Regions from separate parts of the Kribbella sp. NPDC051952 genome, predicted to be linked through region 2. Evidence: riboswitches for the same ligand, from Rfam matches in the RefSeq annotation. Region 2 holds a riboswitch; the other holds the start of a gene.
The links. Region 2 has a riboswitch for FMN ahead of ribB (3,4-dihydroxy-2-butanone-4-phosphate synthase). Riboswitches for the same ligand answer to the same signal wherever they lie in the genome.
Positions count from the first base shown of each region.

Region 1: another riboswitch for FMN. It lies ahead of ribD (bifunctional diaminohydroxyphosphoribosylaminopyrimidine deaminase/5-amino-6-(5-phosphoribosylamino)uracil reductase RibD); the one in region 2 lies ahead of ribB (3,4-dihydroxy-2-butanone-4-phosphate synthase).

Region 1 is NZ_JBFAXQ010000009.1:161,976-170,629, reverse strand. Features, by position in the region: gene AB0L70_RS19075 (VWA domain-containing protein) at 1-344, shown strand, start outside; gene AB0L70_RS19070 (serine/threonine-protein kinase) at 896-2,269, shown strand; FMN riboswitch at 2,439-2,572, shown strand; gene ribD (bifunctional diaminohydroxyphosphoribosylaminopyrimidine deaminase/5-amino-6-(5-phosphoribosylamino)uracil reductase RibD) at 2,699-3,748, shown strand; gene AB0L70_RS19060 (riboflavin synthase) at 3,749-4,354, shown strand; gene pnuC (nicotinamide riboside transporter PnuC) at 4,351-5,025, shown strand; gene AB0L70_RS19050 (bifunctional 3,4-dihydroxy-2-butanone-4-phosphate synthase/GTP cyclohydrolase II) at 5,027-6,265, shown strand; gene ribH (6,7-dimethyl-8-ribityllumazine synthase) at 6,265-6,735, shown strand; gene AB0L70_RS19040 (NAD(P)-dependent oxidoreductase) at 6,730-7,608, opposite strand; gene AB0L70_RS19035 (hypothetical protein) at 7,690-8,652, opposite strand.
Region 2 is NZ_JBFAXQ010000003.1:26,919-35,572, reverse strand. Features, by position in the region: gene AB0L70_RS07240 (DUF4185 domain-containing protein) at 1-143, shown strand, start outside; gene AB0L70_RS07235 (threonine/serine exporter family protein) at 140-1,483, opposite strand; gene AB0L70_RS07230 (sugar-binding transcriptional regulator) at 1,483-2,460, opposite strand; gene AB0L70_RS07225 (DUF4038 domain-containing protein) at 2,487-3,944, opposite strand; FMN riboswitch at 3,998-4,131, shown strand; gene ribB (3,4-dihydroxy-2-butanone-4-phosphate synthase) at 4,232-4,846, shown strand; gene AB0L70_RS07215 (transketolase family protein) at 4,830-5,798, opposite strand; gene AB0L70_RS07210 (transketolase) at 5,795-6,706, opposite strand; gene AB0L70_RS07205 (sugar phosphate isomerase/epimerase family protein) at 6,703-7,698, opposite strand; gene AB0L70_RS07200 (carbohydrate ABC transporter permease) at 7,720-8,616, opposite strand; gene AB0L70_RS07195 (sugar ABC transporter permease) at 8,613-8,654, opposite strand, start outside.

The DNA.
Region 1 (8,654 bases), on a different contig from region 2:
CCACGACGCCGACTCCGACGCCGACCGAGGAGTCATCCACCCCGGGCACCGGCAATGAGAACGAGAACAAGAACGAAGCCGGAGGCCCGGTCCAGGGCAGCAGCAACGACTCGGACGACGGTACGCCGGTCGCCCTGGTCGCCGGCCTCGGTGGCGGCGGCGTCCTGCTCCTGCTCGTCGGAGTGCTCGCCGCCCTCCGCCTCCGCAAGAAGCCAGCCATCGCCCAACCCAGCGCCACCCCCTGGCACTCCGGAGCCCCCAACTACCCAACCCAGCCGGGCCAGCAACACCCCAACGGCCCTCAACCTCCGAACCACGGCGGCCCCCAACCACCCCACCACTAACCGCCCAGCCCGCCGGGCCTAGGGATCCGGTGGTACGCGGTCGGCAGCCGTCCTGTCGCCTACGGGGCAGCGCGATGGGCCAGGATTCCGGACCACGAGGGTTGGCATCCGTCTGATCGCTTTCGGGCAGCCCAAGGGGCCCCAGGTGCCCGGTCTGCGACGGTCAGTGACCGCCCCGCCCGCTGACCGGGCACAAGGCCCCAGGCGCCCGGACCGGGGCGGCTAGCAACAACTCGCCGCAGACCGGGCAACCCTGAGGACCTGCCAGGCCCGGGCCACCGCAATCGGTGGTCCGGGCCTCTCCCTCTCTCCGAACCGGTGCCCAAGGCCCTCAATCCACAATCAGGCAGGGTCCGGAATGGCTTGAGCAGGTCGTAACCCGACCACGGCTCGGCTCAAAACCGGGCACATGGGGTCGGGGCGGGATGCTCGCCTTTGCGGGCTTCCCGAGCGAATCCTCTGCACCCGCGGACGTAGGGGAGTGGATCCTCCGCACCCCGGGACGCGGGTGGAATGGGCGTAGTGGGCGGGTGGGACGGTAGTTTCTTCGGGTGGAGGCGTTTGCTGGGCGGTATCGGCTGATCGACCTGATCGGGACCGGCGGGATGGGTTCGGTCTGGCGGGCGTGGGATCTGCGGCGTTCGGCGTACGTGGCGGCCAAGGTGCTCGGGCAGCATGATGCGGCAGCGTTGCTGCGGTTTGTCCGGGAGCAGTCGTTGCGGATCGAGCATCCGCATGTCGTTGCGCCACACGGGTGGGCCGCGGATGACGACAAGGTCGTGTTCGCGATGGAGCTCGTTCGTGGTGGATCCGCCGCGACCTTGCTCGGTGATCACGGTCCGTTGCCTTCGTCGTACGTCGCCGTTCTGCTTGATCAGCTGCTGCACGGGCTGTCCGCGGTCCACGCCGCGGGTGTCGTCCATCGGGACGTGAAACCGGCCAACCTGTTGCTCGATGCCACCGGTACGGGGCGACCACATCTCCGGTTGTCGGACTTCGGCGTCGCGGGCTTGGTCGACGAGCCGCGGATGACTCGCAACAGCACGATCCTCGGGACCCCGGGATACCTCGCGCCGGAGCAATTGGCTGGTGCCGACCCGGACTCGCGGCAGGACCTGTACGCCGTTGGCGCGGTGGCCGTCGAGCTCCTCACCGGCGGACGACCTGGCGTCAGCGGCGGCCTGCCGACGGTTGAGGGTCCGCTTGGTGAGTTCATCCGTCGGTGTACGGCGACCGATCCGTCCGACCGCCCCGAGTCCGCGAAGGAGGCCGGTCGCCTCCTCGCCGAAACCGGCGTACTCCCGCCCGACGGAACCACACCCTGGGCGGAGGCCCCCGACCCACCCGAAGTCTTCGACCAACTCCCACCCCTCCCACACACCTGGACCCCAACCGGCCCCGCAATCCACCCACCAACCGCACCCCCACAGCCCACGCCCGCGCAGTCGACACCCGGGCAGGCCACCTCCGCGCGGGCTACGCCTGCGGAGCCTGCGCCTCTGCAGTCCGGCTCACCGGCGGCCGTGCCTACACCACTGAGCGAGCTGAATGCGACTTTGGCGCCGTCGGACAGGCTGACTAGCTCGTCAGGTAGCTCGACTGCATCGGGGGATAGGTCGAGCGGGTCGTCGGATGGGTTGAGCGGGTCGTCGGACGGGTCGGCTAGATCGGCGGATCGGGCGACTACATCGGCGGACCGGGCGACCGGGGTGGCGGATGGCTCGATCAGATCGTCGGATGGGTCGGCCGGGTTGGCGGATGGGTCGACCGGGTCGTTGGTTGGGGCGAGCGTGGTGTCGGGTGGGGCGAGCGCGGTGTCGGGTGGTGGGCGGGGGCGGCGGGTGTTGCTGTTTGTGGTTGTCGGGTGCTTTGTTGGGGCGGCTGGGTTGCTTGGTGCTGCTGTGTGGGTGTTGCTTCGGCAGTGAAGACCGGAGTCGGTGCATGCGACCCCCGGCGCGCGCTCAGCGAGTGGTGACCCGGGTGGTGACCGGATGGGTCGGATGGCCGCCACTGCGCCGCCCGGGGACCACGATGTGACCTGGGTCGTGGTGTGAGTTGCGGGGGAGGGCATACTTGAAGCACGAGTGAACCCACTCGCGTGCTCCGGGGTCGGTGTAATTCCGAGCCGGCGGTGACAGTCCGCGACCCGGCCGCTGCGGTTTGGCGGTCGGTTGACCTGGTGGAATTCCAGGACCGACGGTGAAAGTCCGGATGGGAGGCGCACGCGGTCGGCGGGTGTGCTCTGGCGTCCGATCGGCGTTGCGAGAGCGGCGTACGCGAGAAACCCCGGACGGCGGAGCGTGTGCGCCGGTTGTCACGAGCCCCGGAACGCGTCCGAAACGACGAGGGGCCGGGTGACTGGCACAGTGAGCAACACGTCGCCGATTGACGTCGCGTGGATGCGACGCGCGATCGAGCTGGCCGCGAAAGGTGTCGGCAGCACCCACCCGAACCCGGTGGTCGGCTGCGTGATCACCGGCCGGGACGGACACCCGGTCGGCGAGGGCTTCCACGCGGTTGCCGGTGGCCCCCACGCCGAGGTCGAGGCGCTGCGGATGACGGGAGACCGAGCCCGCGGCGGTACGGCGTACGTGACGCTCGAGCCCTGTAACCACACCGGCCGGACTGGCCCGTGCGCTGATGCGCTGATCGAGGCCGGGATCGCGCGAGTGGTGTACGCCGTACCTGATCCGAACCGGCAGGCCGCCGGTGGCGCCGAGAAGCTCGCAAACAAGAACATCCAGGTCGAGCAAGGCGTCCTCCAGGACGAGGCCGAGGCCGTCAACCATGTCTGGCTGCACAGCGTGCGAGTGGGCCGCCCTTTCGTCACCTGGAAGTTCGCCACCACCCTCGACGGGCGCAGCGCGGCGCCGGACCGCACCAGCAAGTGGATCACCGGCCCGATCGCCCGAGCCGACGTGCACCGGCAGCGGGCCGCGTGCGACGCCATCGCCGTCGGCACCCAGACCGTCCTCGACGACGACCCCGAACTGACGGTCCGCGACGAGCACGACGTACCCGCCGCACGCCAGCCACTGCGGGTCGTCGTCGGCGACCGCGAGATCCCGCCGACCGCGCGAGTACGCAACGATCGCGCGGAGACCCTGCTGCTGCCCACTCATGATCCCGCCGAGGTGCTCCGGCAGCTGGACGACCGGCAGGTCCGGCACCTCTGGCTCGAAGGCGGCCCGACTCTGGCCGCCGCCTTCGTCCGCGCTCAGCTGGTCGACCAGATCGTCGCGTACGTCGCCCCGGCCGTGCTCGGCTCCGGGTACGCCGCGATCGGCGACCTGGGCGCGGAATCGATCGACCACCTGCGGAGGTTCAAGCTCACGGACGTCACGCGCCTCGGCGACGACGTCCGGCTGATCCTGACGCCGCTCGAACCGCAAAGGACGCACTGAATGTTCACCGGAATCGTCGAAGAGCTCGGCACCGTCGAAGCGCTCGACCTACTCGAAGGGGACGCCGCCCGGCTCACCATCCGCGGCCCCAAGGTGACCGAGGACGCCGGCCACGGTGACTCGATCGCGGTCAACGGCTGTTGCCTGACCGTGGTCGACACCGGCGCCGGCACGTTCACCGCGGACGTGATGCGCGAGACGCTGCAGCGCACCAGCCTCGGCCAGGCGGCCAAGGGTTCGCAGGTCAACCTGGAGCGCGCGGTCGCCGCCCACGAGCGGCTCGGCGGGCACATCGTCCAGGGCCACGTCGACGGCGTCGGCACGATCGCGAGCCGCACCCCGTCCGCGCACTGGGAGGACGTCCGCGTCGCCGCCGGGCCGGAGATTCTCAAGTACGTCGCCGAGAAGGGCTCGATCGCCATCGACGGCGTATCCCTGACCGTTACCGATGTGGACGACGCGACCGGGACGTTCGGCGTCAGCCTGATCCCGACCACGCTCGAACTCACCGTGCTCGGTCACAACAAGGTCGGCGACAAGGTCAACCTGGAGGTTGACGTGATCGCCAAGTACGTGGAGCGACTGCTTGTAGGAGGCAACAAGTGAACCCCGTTGATTGGCTGTTGCACGCCCAGGTGACGATCGCCGGCTCGCCCGTGCTCGTCCGCGAGATCGTGGGCAACGTCTTCGGTCTGGCCAGCGCGCTGTTCGGCATGCGCCGGCTGGTGTCGGCCTGGCCGGTCGGCATCGTCGGCAACGTCCTGCTCTTCACCGTCTTCGTCGGCGGTGTCTTCGACACACCGCAGGACAAGGACCTGTGGGGTCAGGCCGGCCGCCAGGTGTTCTTCGCGCTGGTCAGCCTCTACGGCTGGTACCGCTGGTACCAGACCCGCCACGGTGGCGCCGCGAAGGGAGTCCAGCCGCGCTGGGCGACCACGCGGGAGCGGCTCGAGCTGCTCGGCCTCGCGGTCGTCCTCTATGCGATCTCGTTCTTCGTGCTCCGCGCGCTGGGTTCGTGGGGTCCGCAGTGGGACGCCTGGATCCTGACCGGCTCGATCCTGGCGACGTACGGGATGGCTCGCGGGTTCGTCGAGTTCTGGCTGATCTGGATCGCCGTCGACGTGGTCGGCGTACCGCTGCTGGTGCAGTCGAAGTTCTACCCGTCGGCGACGATGTACGTGATCTACGGACTGTTCTGCGTGCTCGGGTTCGCGTCCTGGTGGAAGATCCAGAACCGCGAGCGCACCGCCGTACCGGAACCTGTCGTGGTGGGCTGACATGGGCACCGTGCTGAAGCTCGACACGATCGAGCATGCGATCGACGAGATCCGGGCCGGGCGCCCGGTGATCGTGGTCGACGACGAGGACCGCGAGAACGAGGGCGACCTGATCTTCGCGGCGTCCAAGGCGACTCCGGAGCTGCTGGCGTTCCTGATCCGGTACAGCTCCGGCGTGGTCTGCGTGCCGATGGAGGGCGCCGAGCTCGACCGGCTCGGGATCCCGCTGATGACCCCGCACAACCGGGAGCGGATGCGTACGGCGTACACGATCTCGGTCGACGCCCGTGACGGCATCAGCACCGGGATCTCGGCCGCCGATCGGGCGCGGACGATCCGGGTACTCACGGACTCCGCATCGGAGTCGTACGACCTGGTCCAGCCGGGTCACGTGTTCCCGCTGCGTGGTCGTGAAGGCGGCGTACTGGTCCGGCCCGGGCACACCGAGGCGTCGATCGATCTGGCTCGCCTGGCCGGGTTGACTCCGGCCGCGGTGATCTCGGAGATGGTGAACGACGACGGGACGATGAAGCGTGGTGCGGAACTGCGCGCGTTCGCCGACGAGCACCAGTTGGTGCTGGTGTCGATCGACGACCTGATCCGCTACCGGCGCCGTACCGAGTCACAGATCAAGCGGGTCGCGACCACCACGCTGCCGACGCAGTACGGCGATTTTGTTGCCCACGGCTACCGGAACACGGTGGATGGGTCGGAGCAATTGGCCTTGGTTCGCGGTGAGATCGGCGCGGGGCCGACGTTGGTGCGGTTGCACTCGGAGTGCCTGACCGGCGATGTGTTCGGCTCGTTGAGGTGTGACTGTGGTCCGCAGCTCGACGAGGCCATGCGTCAGGTCGCGGCCGAGGGCGGGGTTGTGGTTTACCTGCGCGGGCATGAGGGCCGCGGGATCGGGCTGCTGCACAAGCTGCAGGCGTACGAGTTGCAGGACGCGGGCCGGGACACGGTCGACGCGAACCTGGACCTCGGTCTGCCCGCGGACGCCCGCGACTACGGCACCGGTGCGCAGATCCTGGCCGATCTGGGCGTGAAGGAAGTCCGGTTGCTGACCAACAATCCGGACAAGCTGTCCGGCGTACAGGGTTATGGCATCGACGTGGTCGAGCGGCGCGGCATCTCGATCGACCCGACCGAACACAACCTGCGCTACCTGCGTACCAAGCGCGACCGGATGGGCCACCACCTGCCCGGTGGCGTGCTCACGGAAGAGAACGGAGCCGGCTGATGTCGGGCAGTGGAGCACCAACCATCGAGGTCCCCCGCGTCGACGGCGCCCGGGTCGCGATCGTCGCCGCCCAGTGGCACCCGAAGGTCACCGACGCCCTCGTCGCCGGCGCCATCCGCGCGCTCGACGACTCCGGCGTCACCAGCTACACCGTCATCCGCGTACCCGGCTCCTTCGAACTCCCGGTCGCCTCGTTGCACGCAGCAAAGAACGGGTACGACGCTGTCGTCGCGTTAGGCGTGGTGATCCGCGGCGACACGCCCCACTTCGAATACGTCTGCCAGGCCACGACGGACGGCCTCATGCAGGTCGGCGTAACCACCGGCATCCCGGTCGGCTTCGGCGTACTCACCTGCGACAACGACCCCCAAGCCCTCGACCGAGCCGGCCTCCCCGACAGCCGAGAAGACAAAGGCTACGAAGCAACCCAAGCAGCCCTGTCAACCTTGCTCGCCATCCGCGAGTTATAAGGCCGGGATGCGGCCTGGGGCCCAGAGGTTGGTGACGTCTTCGCCGGTGGCTTCACGGCGCTGGAGGTCGGTGAGGAACTCGATGAAGTCGTGGTCCGGGCGCCAGTTGAGTAGGTCCGCGGCCTCGCTGAGGTCGTGTTGCTCGACGGTTTCGGGGAGCGTGAGGTTGTGGCGTTCGATCAGGTCCGCTGCGCCCGGCAGCCGTGACTCCGACCATTCGGGGCCGCGGGTGGTGAAGTTGGCGCGGACCTCTTCCGGCATTCCGTGGTTGCTGTGGACGATGGTGCGGAAGAGGTCGAAGCGGTGGGCGAGGGCGGCCTGGGTCGCGGCGGCTGTTGCGGTCGCGATGTCGCGTACGTCGACGCCGTTCCGGAGCAGCCGCTCGCCCCAGCGCAGGTAGGGCTCGGGCACGAAACCGTGGTAGCGCAGGAGCGCGACCGAGGCCCCGGTGGTCTCCTGATACATCTTCCAGAGGTCCTCGCCGAGCACTTTGGTGACGCTGTAGACGCTGCCCCAGCCGTACGCCATCGAGGATGCGAAGACGACGCTCTGGATGCCGGCCGCTCGGCACGCCTGTACGACGTTGAACGTGCCGTCGACGTTGACCGCGAAGATCGTCTCGTCGCTGACACCCGGGCGGTGGGCGTTATGCCAGGCCGCAAGGTGCACAACCGCGTCGCACGACTCCACCGCTTCGAGCACGTCGGTCGGCGTGCGAGTGTCGCACCGTACGAACTCGCCGACCGCATCGTCCGCGGGATCAGGCGAGGGAGCCACATCCGCCCGCCGCACCCGATGCCCCGCCGCAACAAGCCGCCGGGAAACCTCCCGGCCCGCGATGCCAGACGCCCCGGTAACCAGGACTGTGCTCATTCGGATCCTCCACGTCGATCGGGAAGCATGGCCGAAGGCGACGCTACCCGGTCGACATCCACCCCTGAGCCGAACCTCAGATCACGAGATGCGGGTGTGTTGCATCTTCCAGTTGGGGTGCCAGGTTTGGCCGTTGTCGGTGGAGAAGGATTGCTCCCAGGCGGCCTTGTCCACGCCGGGGGTCCAGCGGAAGCGGACGTCGATGGGTTGGCCGTCCCATACATCCGGGCCTTCGAAGACGCCGGTGCCGTCGGCATCGAAGGAACCGATGACCGGGTCCTCCAACTGGCCGCGGAGGCTGTTGATCCAGTGGATGGCCCAGGTCTTGGACTCGGGGTTGTAGATGCGGAAGGTCGCGCCGCGGAAGCCTTCGGTGGGGAACCAGCCCTCGTCGAAGCTGATCGCGCCGTCGAAGTACGTCGTCACCTGCATCTCGGACTTCATTTCGTACCACTCGGCCGGCTCGCCCAGGGCGGGCTTGCGGCGTTCGTTGTGCATGTCCCAACGGCCGACCAGGAAGTCGAAGTCACCGGTCAGCTTCGGGATGTCCAAGGCGGGCGGGGGAGTGGAACGGCGGGTGAAGTCCATGATCCAGTTGGTCTCCCAGGTCTCGCCGCCGTCGTTGGAGTACGCCTGTTCCCAGTGCGCGGTCTCCGCGGTGACGTCCGACCACTCGTAGCTGCAGAGGATGGGCTGACCGTCGAACTCGTCCTCGCCCACCAACCGGCAGCTCTTTCCATCAGCGGCCCAACCGCCGCGGACCGGCGGGTACAGCCGCATTGTTCGGCTGTCGACCCACCAGATGCTCCACTGCTCGGCCACCGGGTCGAACAGCCGGACGGACAGCCCGTACGACCCCTTCGTGGGGAAGCGCATCTCGTCGATGCTGATCGCGCCGTCGAAGTACGTGTGCGCTGTCGTGGTGCCGTCGTACTCGAGCCACTCGTCGGATCCGGCGAAGGCTTGTTTCAGGGTGCGGTGCCGGACGTCGAAGTACCCGTTGAGGAAGTCGAAGTCGCCGGTTGCCTTGGTCCATGTCGTCATGC
Region 2 (8,654 bases):
GCGCGCATCCGGCGTACACAAAGGTCTCCGTCGACTTCAACTCCGGCCGTGAGTCCCTGATCCAGCTGTACGGCGGCTTCTTCGGCCACGGCCAGGACGTCTGGCTCCAGTTGGACGACGTAGTCCTGGAGGAGCTCGGCTAGTCCGTACGCCGACGCCGGCGCGGGCGGCTGGTGCGAGGACGCACCGGCCGTCGCGGGCCGACCAGGCGCGGGCCGGCCAGCCGGTCCTCCAGCCGACGGGCCTCCCGGCGGATCGGCTGGGCGACGTACTCGCCGAGGATCACGCCCGACGCGAGCGCGACCCCGATAGCCACCGCGCTCGCGAGACCGAAGATCCCGATCAGATTCCCGAGGCTCATCAACTCGTACAGGCCCTTGTAGATCGTCAAGCCCGGCAGTAGTGGAACCGACCCCGACACGACCACGACCAGCGGCGGCACCCCGGATCGGCGGCCGAGCGAGTAGCCACCGAGGCCGACAACGAACGCCGCCGCGGCCGTCGCCCAGGCCGGGCCGAACGAGGCCTTGGTCATCAGCGTGAACGCCATCGAACCCAGCCCACCCATCACCGCGACCGGCAGCAGCGCCCGCAACGGCGCGTACGAGGCGTAGGCGAAGGCGATCGCCATCAGCGCGCCCGCACCGACCATGATCGGCAGCTTCGCCAACTGGATCGTCTCTGCCTCGATCCCGATGCTCAGGCCGAACTTGACCCCGATCGCCAGACCGAGCGACACCCCCGCGATGATGCCGCCGGTCAGCAGCATCGCCTCCAGACTTCGAGCCGCGGCGGTCACGTAGTACCCGGTGATCGCGTCCTGGACCGCACCGGTCAGGGCGATTCCCGCGAGCAACATGATGATGCCGGCGGCAACAACCAAGGACGGTTTCACCGGCGCATGCACGGCGTACAGGATCAAGGCGACCGCGGTTGCGACGAACGCGCCCGCCACCTGCTGGTAGAACGCCGGTAGTCGCTGCCGGTTGAACCAGCGGTTGTTCAGGTCGATCACGATCGCGGTGACGACCGCAACCGCTGTGATCAGCCAGCCACCACCGAGCAGCAGCGTCGCGCCACCCGCCATCACACCCCAGGCGAGGACGGCGCTCCACCGCGGGTACGGCGGTCCCGCCGAGGTCAGCCGGGCCAGCTCACGACTCGCCTCGTCCCGGGTGACCTCACCGCGAGCAAAGCGTTGTACCAGCTGGTCGACGGCGGTCAGCCGGGAGAAGTCCTGTGAGCGGTAGCGGACCAGCCGGAGGTGGGTCTCGGGCGCGACGTCCGGCGCGGCCTGGTACGAGAGCGCCATCGAGGTGAAGGTGATGTCGACCTCACACCCGCGCAGGCCGCCGGCCGCCGTGACGCTGAGGATCGTCGCGGTCGTGTCCGCCGTACCGGCACCGCTGGACAGCAGCACCTCACCGACCCGCAGGGCGAGGTCAAGGGTGCGGTAGACGTCCCGCTGCTCGTCCCGCTCCATCACTCGCCGAGGAGGCGGTGGGCCATCGCCAGGTCGGTGATCAGGATGTTGACCCAGCCTCCGAGCAGCGCGGCCCGGATCGCGGAGAACTTCCGCTCACCGCCGGCCACACCGATCCGTCGCGGTACCGCCAGCAGCTCCTTGGCGGTCACCCCGATGACTCGCTGGTCGAACGTCGATCGCACGAGCTTTCCCTCTTCGTCGAAGAACCGGAAACAGACGTCCCCGACCGCCCCGAGCCGGCGTAGCTCGTCCTGATCGGCCTCGGCGACCGCGTTGCCACTGCGCTGCAGCAGCGGCGACGGCTCCAGGCTGCCGATCCCGACCAGGGCGTCGGTGAGTTGCCCCCACGTGCCCAGAACGTCGCGAACCGACACGTCGTTCATCATCGCGCGCCGGACGGCGGGAGTCCCGACCAGACCCGGCGCGGGCATGTAGACGGGCATCGCGCCGGTCAGCTCCGCGAACCGCGCGGTCAGCCGGGTCGCCTGCATCTGCACCGCCGCGTCACCGAGACCGCCGACGATCTGGACCACCTTGTCCACCACCGGCACGCTCTTGCGCGGCATCCGGTCGACCGCGCTGATCAGCGTCTCGCTCCAGGACGAGATCCCGATCACGTGCCCACCGGTCAGCGTCATGTCGATGTACGCCGCCGCCCCCGAACCCAACGCGGGCAGTACGTCGTCGCCTACCAGCCCGAGCGTGTCCACGACCACCGCGTCCCGCAGCCCGTACCGGCCTTGCAGCTCGTCCTCGAGGTCACTGTGCACGCCGCTCGGCATGGTCACCACGGTGTGCACGATGCCCACCTCGACCGCCTGCTTGAGCATCCGCGACACCCGCGCCTGGGACAGGTTCAGCTCGGCCGCGATCTTCGGCTGCCGGATGCCCTTCTCGTGGTACATCCGGGCCACCTTCGCCAGCAGCCGCAGCTCGTCCAGCCCCGGCTGGCGTACGCCACGATTGCCGTTCACGGTGCCCCCTTCAGGTCAGGACTGGACTATAGGCAGATGTACACGCGCGGTGCGCCACCAGGATCGGGCAGCGGATCGGCCGGAGTGTCGCGCCGCCCGGTCGCGACCACCGAGCCGTCCCGCGGATCCACGATCCGGTAGTCCAGCGGCACCGTGTCGTCGAACACCGGCACCATCCCACCGTGCTCGCGGTAGACGATCAGCATCCCGCCCGGTCCGCTGAGCGCCCGCCCCGAGATCACCCGGGTCCAGTCCGGGGTCATATCAGTCGTCGGCAATCCGGCCAGGATCTGTCCGAGGAGTCCGACGTACGTCGATCCTTCGAAGTCGACCGCCTCCCGCCAGCCTGCGCCCGGGGCGACGAAGTAGTCCGAGTGACCGGGCTCGTCGGGATGCAGCCGCCACTGCCACAGACTGCCCGCGCCGTAGACGACCCCCATCGTGCCGCCCGCACACAGGTTGCTCCACGCCTCATGCCCCTGCCACCAGCCCGCAGCGACGCCGGTCCGGCCGGTGTTCTCGTACGTCGGTTCGCCGTTCGCGACCGCCCGCACCGGCTCGTTCCGCCACATGTCCGCGACCCGCGCTTGCACGTGTTCGCCGGTGTGACCGGTCTGGCACCACTGAAAATCCAGCCAGTCGGCGTCCTGGTGAGCGTGCGCGTGGATGTGCGGCCGGTAGTGGATGCCGGTCGGCTGCCCGTAGCAGTCGACCGCGTGGACCTCGGCCCCACCGGCTGCGACCTGCGGTTCCGCGCCGGTTCCGTCCCCGCCGACCAGGTAGATCGCGGGCTGAGCGCCGTATCGGGCGACGAGGTAGCGGCAGTAGTCTCCGTACTCGGTCGGCGGTACGACGGTGCCGGCCACGTCGAGGCCCTTCCAGCCGAAGCCCTGGAAGACGGGCTGGAGCACGGGGACCAGGCCATGCTCGACGAGGATCCCGAGCAGCTCGTCGAGGTACCGGAAGTACTCGTCGTTGGGCTTGAGCAGGTGGCCGTCGGCGAGGTCCTCGAAGCCGACGTCGAAGCCCTCGTCCTGGGTCCTGTCGCGTGGACCGACCGCGCGCATATCCGGCTGGACGGTCATCAGCAGGACCGCGTTGAACCCCTTGGCCTGCCGGTCGGCGGCGTACTCGCGGACCTGATCGGGTGTCGCCCGCCACGGCAGCGCCCAGGCGGTGTCCGCGACCAGGATCGCCGGCGTGCCGTCGGCGTACACGAGGCTGCGGCCGCCGGGCGACATCCGCCAGAAGCCGTGCCGGTAGAACGGGTTGAGCTCGTCCGTCGGCGCGGGAGCGATGTCGAGCTCACCACCTGTCCAGGTCCAGCGTCCGGGGTCGGACGCCGCGAAGCGCACCTTCCGGGCGTCGCCGTCCCTGAAGGTCGGCCGCCGGAGCCTGCGGCCGCTCTCGTGCTCGAACTCGATCCACTCGTCGGCCGGGGACACCGGGAGTTCGATCGACCGCCAGACGACTGAGATGGACATGACACTCCCGAAGGTCAAAGTTGCCGATAAACTGGCGGACGCAAAGCAAGACCACACGTGCTCTGGGGTCGGTGAAATTCCGAGCCGGCGGTGACAGTCCGCGACCCGTACACCCGCAAGGGTGTCCGGTTGACCTGGTGGAACTCCGGGACCGACGGTGAAAGTCCGGATGGGAAGACGCACGTGGCAGTCTTCGCGGTGCCGTGCGACCTGTCATGTCGCGCGGTCTGTGGAGCCTGTCGTTGCCCCGGAGTGCTGACGAGAGCACTGCCGAGAGGACAACGATCGTGAGCACCGCGACAACACTCGACACCATTCAGCACGCCGTCGACCAGCTCGCCGCCGGGCGACCGGTCGTGGTCGTCGACGACGAGGACCGAGAGAACGAAGGCGACCTGACGTTCGCCGCCAGTCTGGCCACGCCCGAACTGATGGCCCTGCTGGTCCGCCACACCAGCGGCTACGTCTGCGCACCCGCCGCGGCGGAGATCCTGGACCGGCTCGAGCTCCCGCTGATGGTCCCGGACAACCAGGACAGCCTGCGGACCGCGTACACGATCTCGGTCGACGCGAGTACTGGCGTAGGCACTGGTATCTCGGCCGCCGACCGGGCCCGGACCGTCCGCGTCCTGGCCGACCCGGCGGCACAGCCCGCGGACCTGATCCGGCCCGGTCACATCCTCCCGTTGCGTGCGGTCGACGGCGGGGTCCGGCAGCGGCCCGGTCACACCGAGGCCACCGTCGAACTCGTCCGGCTGGCCGGTCTGCCGCCGGTCGGGGTGATCGGCGAACTGATGAACGACGACGGCACCCTGATGACCGGCGCCGACCTGCGCGCGTTCGCCGACACCCACGACTTCGCGATGATCTCGATCGCCGACCTGGTCACGTACCTGTCGTGACCAGGCGCCGGGCGGCGTCCGCGATGCCGTCCGGCGAGAGCCCGTACCGGTCCAGCAGGAATCCGGCCGACCCCGTCGGGGCGAACTCGGGGAACCCGAGGATCGACACCCTGGCCGGATGATGCTGTACGACGGTCTCCGCGACGGCACCACCGAGTCCGCCGGCGATGACGCCCTCCTCGGCGGTCACGATTCCGGCCGTCTCCCGCGCGGCCGTGACCACGGCGTCGGTGTCGAGCGGCTTCACCGTCGGCATCGACACGACCCGGGCCGAGATCCCTTCTTCGGCGAGCCGTTCGGCCGCGGCGATCGCCCGCCACAGCACGGTCCCGTTGCTGATCAGCGTCACGTCGTCGCCGTCGCGAACCGTGATCGCCTTGCCCAGCTCGAACTGGTAGTCGTCGGCGTAGACCTTCGGCACGCTCATCCGGCTGACCCGGATGAAGACCGGCCCGTCCGAGGCCGCCGCCCACCGCAATGCAGCTGCCGTCTCGATCGGGTCGGCCGGCACGATCACGGTCATGTTCGCGATCGCCCGCAGCCAGGCGACGTCCTCGATCGAGTGGTGCGTCGGACCGAGTTCGCCGTACGCGACGCCCGGGCTCATGCCGCAGAGCTTCACGTTGGTGTTGGAGTAGGCGACGTCGGCCTTGATCTGCTCGAGTGCGCGGGCGGTGAGGAAGCAGGACGCGGCCGAGACGAACGGGATCCGGCCGCCGTTGGCCAGCCCGGAGGCGACGCCGACCATGTCCTGCTCGGCGATGCCGACGTTGATCAGCCGGTCCGGGAACGCCTTCCGGAAGCTGTTGAGCTTGCTCGATCCGACCGAGTCGTTCACCACGCCGACGATCCGGTGATCCGCGTGCGCGAGCTCGGCCAGGGTTTCGACGTACGCGTCCCGGCAGTCGTAGCGCGGCTGGTCGGCGATCGAGGACGTCTGGACGATGGTCATGCCGGCTCCTTGGCGTATCCGGGAACGACAGCCTCCAGCTCGGTCAGCGCCTGCTGGAACTCCGCCGCGTCCGGCACCCGGTGGTGCCACGCGACGTTGTTGCTCATGAACGAGATCGGGTGGCCCTTGTGCGTATGGGCGATGACGAACGTCGGCTTGCCCGGCCGGAACGGTACGGCGGACAGCACGTCGAGCAGCTCGCCATGGTCGTGACCGTTCACCTCGACCACCGCGAACCCGAACGCGGCCGCCTTCTCCGGCAGCGGATCCAGGTCGTTGGTCTCCTTGGTGGTCGCGCCCTGCTGCAGCCGGTTTCGGTCGACGATGACCGTCAACCGGTCCAGCTGGTACTGCGAGGCCGCCATCATCGCTTCCCAGTTGCTGCCCTCCTGCAGCTCACCGTCACCGACCAGCACATACGTACGGCGCAACGAGACGTCGAGCTTGGCCGACAGCGCATGCCCGACCGCGACCGGCAGCCCGTGCCCGAGCGGACCGGTGTTGGCCTCGACGCCGGCCACCTTGGTCCGGTTCGGATGCCCGTTCAGCGCGGACAACGGCTTCAGGAACGTCGCGAGCTCCTCGACCGGCAGGAAACCGTACGCGGCCAGCGTCGTGTAGAGCGCCCCGGCCACGTGCCCCTTGCTCAGGATGAACCGGTCCCGCTCCGGCGCGTTCACCGTGCCGGGCGAGATGTCGAGAACCGCGCCGTACAAGGTCGAGAGGATGTCGATCGCGGAGAAGTCGCCGCCGATGTGCCCGGCACCGGCGTAGTGGACCAGCTTGAGGTCCTGGATCCGGATCTGCCGAGCCACCTCGGCGATGTGCGCGACCTGCTCGGAGCGGCTGCTGTGGATCGGCAGCCGCCCGAGCACGGGCATGGTCGTGTGCTCGACCGTGAGCGTCATGCCAGCTCCGCCATCGAACTCAGCAGGACCTTCTGCACCAGCTTCTGTGCGGCCAGTGCGTCGTGCGACGCCTGCGCCGCGGCGAGCGCCTCGTCATCCAGTACGTCGAGCGCGTGGTGGATCGCCTTGAGGAAACGGATCGCCTGCTTCGCGGCCTCGACACTGTCCTCACGGAACGGGAACTGGTCCAGCTGCCAGACGCCCTCCCAGTTGTTCTTGCGCAGGGTGTGGAAGAACTCGAAGGTCTCCACCAGGTGCACCGAGCCGACCACCATGTCGTCGTCCCAGCCGCGCATGTTGTCGTTCACGTCGATCGCGAACAGCCGGTTGTAGTCGATCGCCAGCTGCGCTGCGTCGGCCGGCGTCTCCTGGCCGTACAGCGAGTGCCCGAAGTCGAGCAGGATGCCGAGGTTCGGCAGGCCGATCTTCTCGATCCCGAGCAGCGTACGGGCGACGTTCGGAAAGATGATCTTGACCCGCGGCTCCCGCGGCTTGTACTCGATCACGAAGTTGATGTCGGGGTGCGCCGAGACGAGCTCCTTCAAACCGTCCAGCGCCAGGTTCCAGATGTCGTGGTAGTTGACCTGGAACGGATAGTCCCAGCCGTCCTGGCCGGGCCAGAGCTTCACGTACGAGCAGCCCAGGTCCTTCGCCAGCTCGGTTGCCTGGTGCAACAACTCGAGTGCCTGCCGGCGGACCTTCGGGTCCGGGTTGGTCAGCGATCCCTTGACGAAGTCGCGGGTGTAGATCTCCGGCGTGATCGCGATCGCCGTGAGGTTGTTCCGCTTCAGCGCGTCCTTGACCTCGTCGAGGGTCCCGTCGTACCCGGCGAACGGCCAGTTCAGGTCGACCACGGACAGATCGCCGACCGCGCCGGCCCGGTCGATCTGCTCGAGCAGCCCGACCGGCGGACCGTAGCCGTCGGTGGCGTAGCGGTCCTTGTAGGTCGCGAAGTGCCAGATACCAGCGCCGAAAACCGGCAGGTCGGTCATGGTGTTCTCCTCCATATGTGGTCAGCCCTTGGTGGCACCGGCGGTCAGGCCGCCGACGATCCAGCGCTGGAGCAGGGTGTAGGCGATCAGGATCGGCACCACGGCAATCAGAATGCCCGCCGCGAGGCCGGTGTTGTTGTTGGCGAACTGGCCCTGGAAGTTCAGCAGCCCGACCGGGATGGTCTTGTGCGCGTCCGAGTTGAGCAGGATCAGCGCGAACAGGAACTCGTTCCAGGTCGCGACCGCGTCCAGGATCGCCACCGTCACCAGGGCCGGCAGCGACAGCGGCAGGATCATCGTGAAGAACACCCGCCAGTTGCCGGCACCGTCGACCCGGGCCGCCTCGATGATCTCGTCCGGGATCTGCCGGAAGAACGACTGCAGCACCAGGACCTCGAACGGGATGCCGAAGGCCAGGTACGGCCCGATCAGCCCGAACAGGCTGTCGGTCGCGCCGAACGACCGCATCATGATGAAGACCGGGACGATCGTGATGTAGATCGGGATGGTCAGCCCCAGGAACACCGTGAACATCACCGTACGGCGGAACTTCATCCGCAGCTTGGCCAGCGCGAACCCGAGCATCGCCGAGACCAGCACCCCGAGCGGCACCTTCATCAAGGCCAGCAGCGCGCTGTTGCGATAGGTGGTGGCGAAGTTGCCGATCCCCCAGGCGTCCTTGAAGTTCGACCAGGTGAACGCGTCCGGCCAGGACAACGGGCCGTTCCCGATGAAGTCCGACAACGGCCGGATCGCGGTGATCACCAGCAACGCCAGCGGCGAGATCCAGAAGATCGCCGCCACCGCCAGGACCAGCGTCATCACCAGGCCACGCCGGCTCTTCGGCTTCTCCCCGACGGGATGGGCTTCGACGGTGTCGATCGGGACCTCAACCCGAGCGGGCGCTATCGAGGTCATGACGCCTCCCGGGTCTGCGAACGTACGTACGGGATACC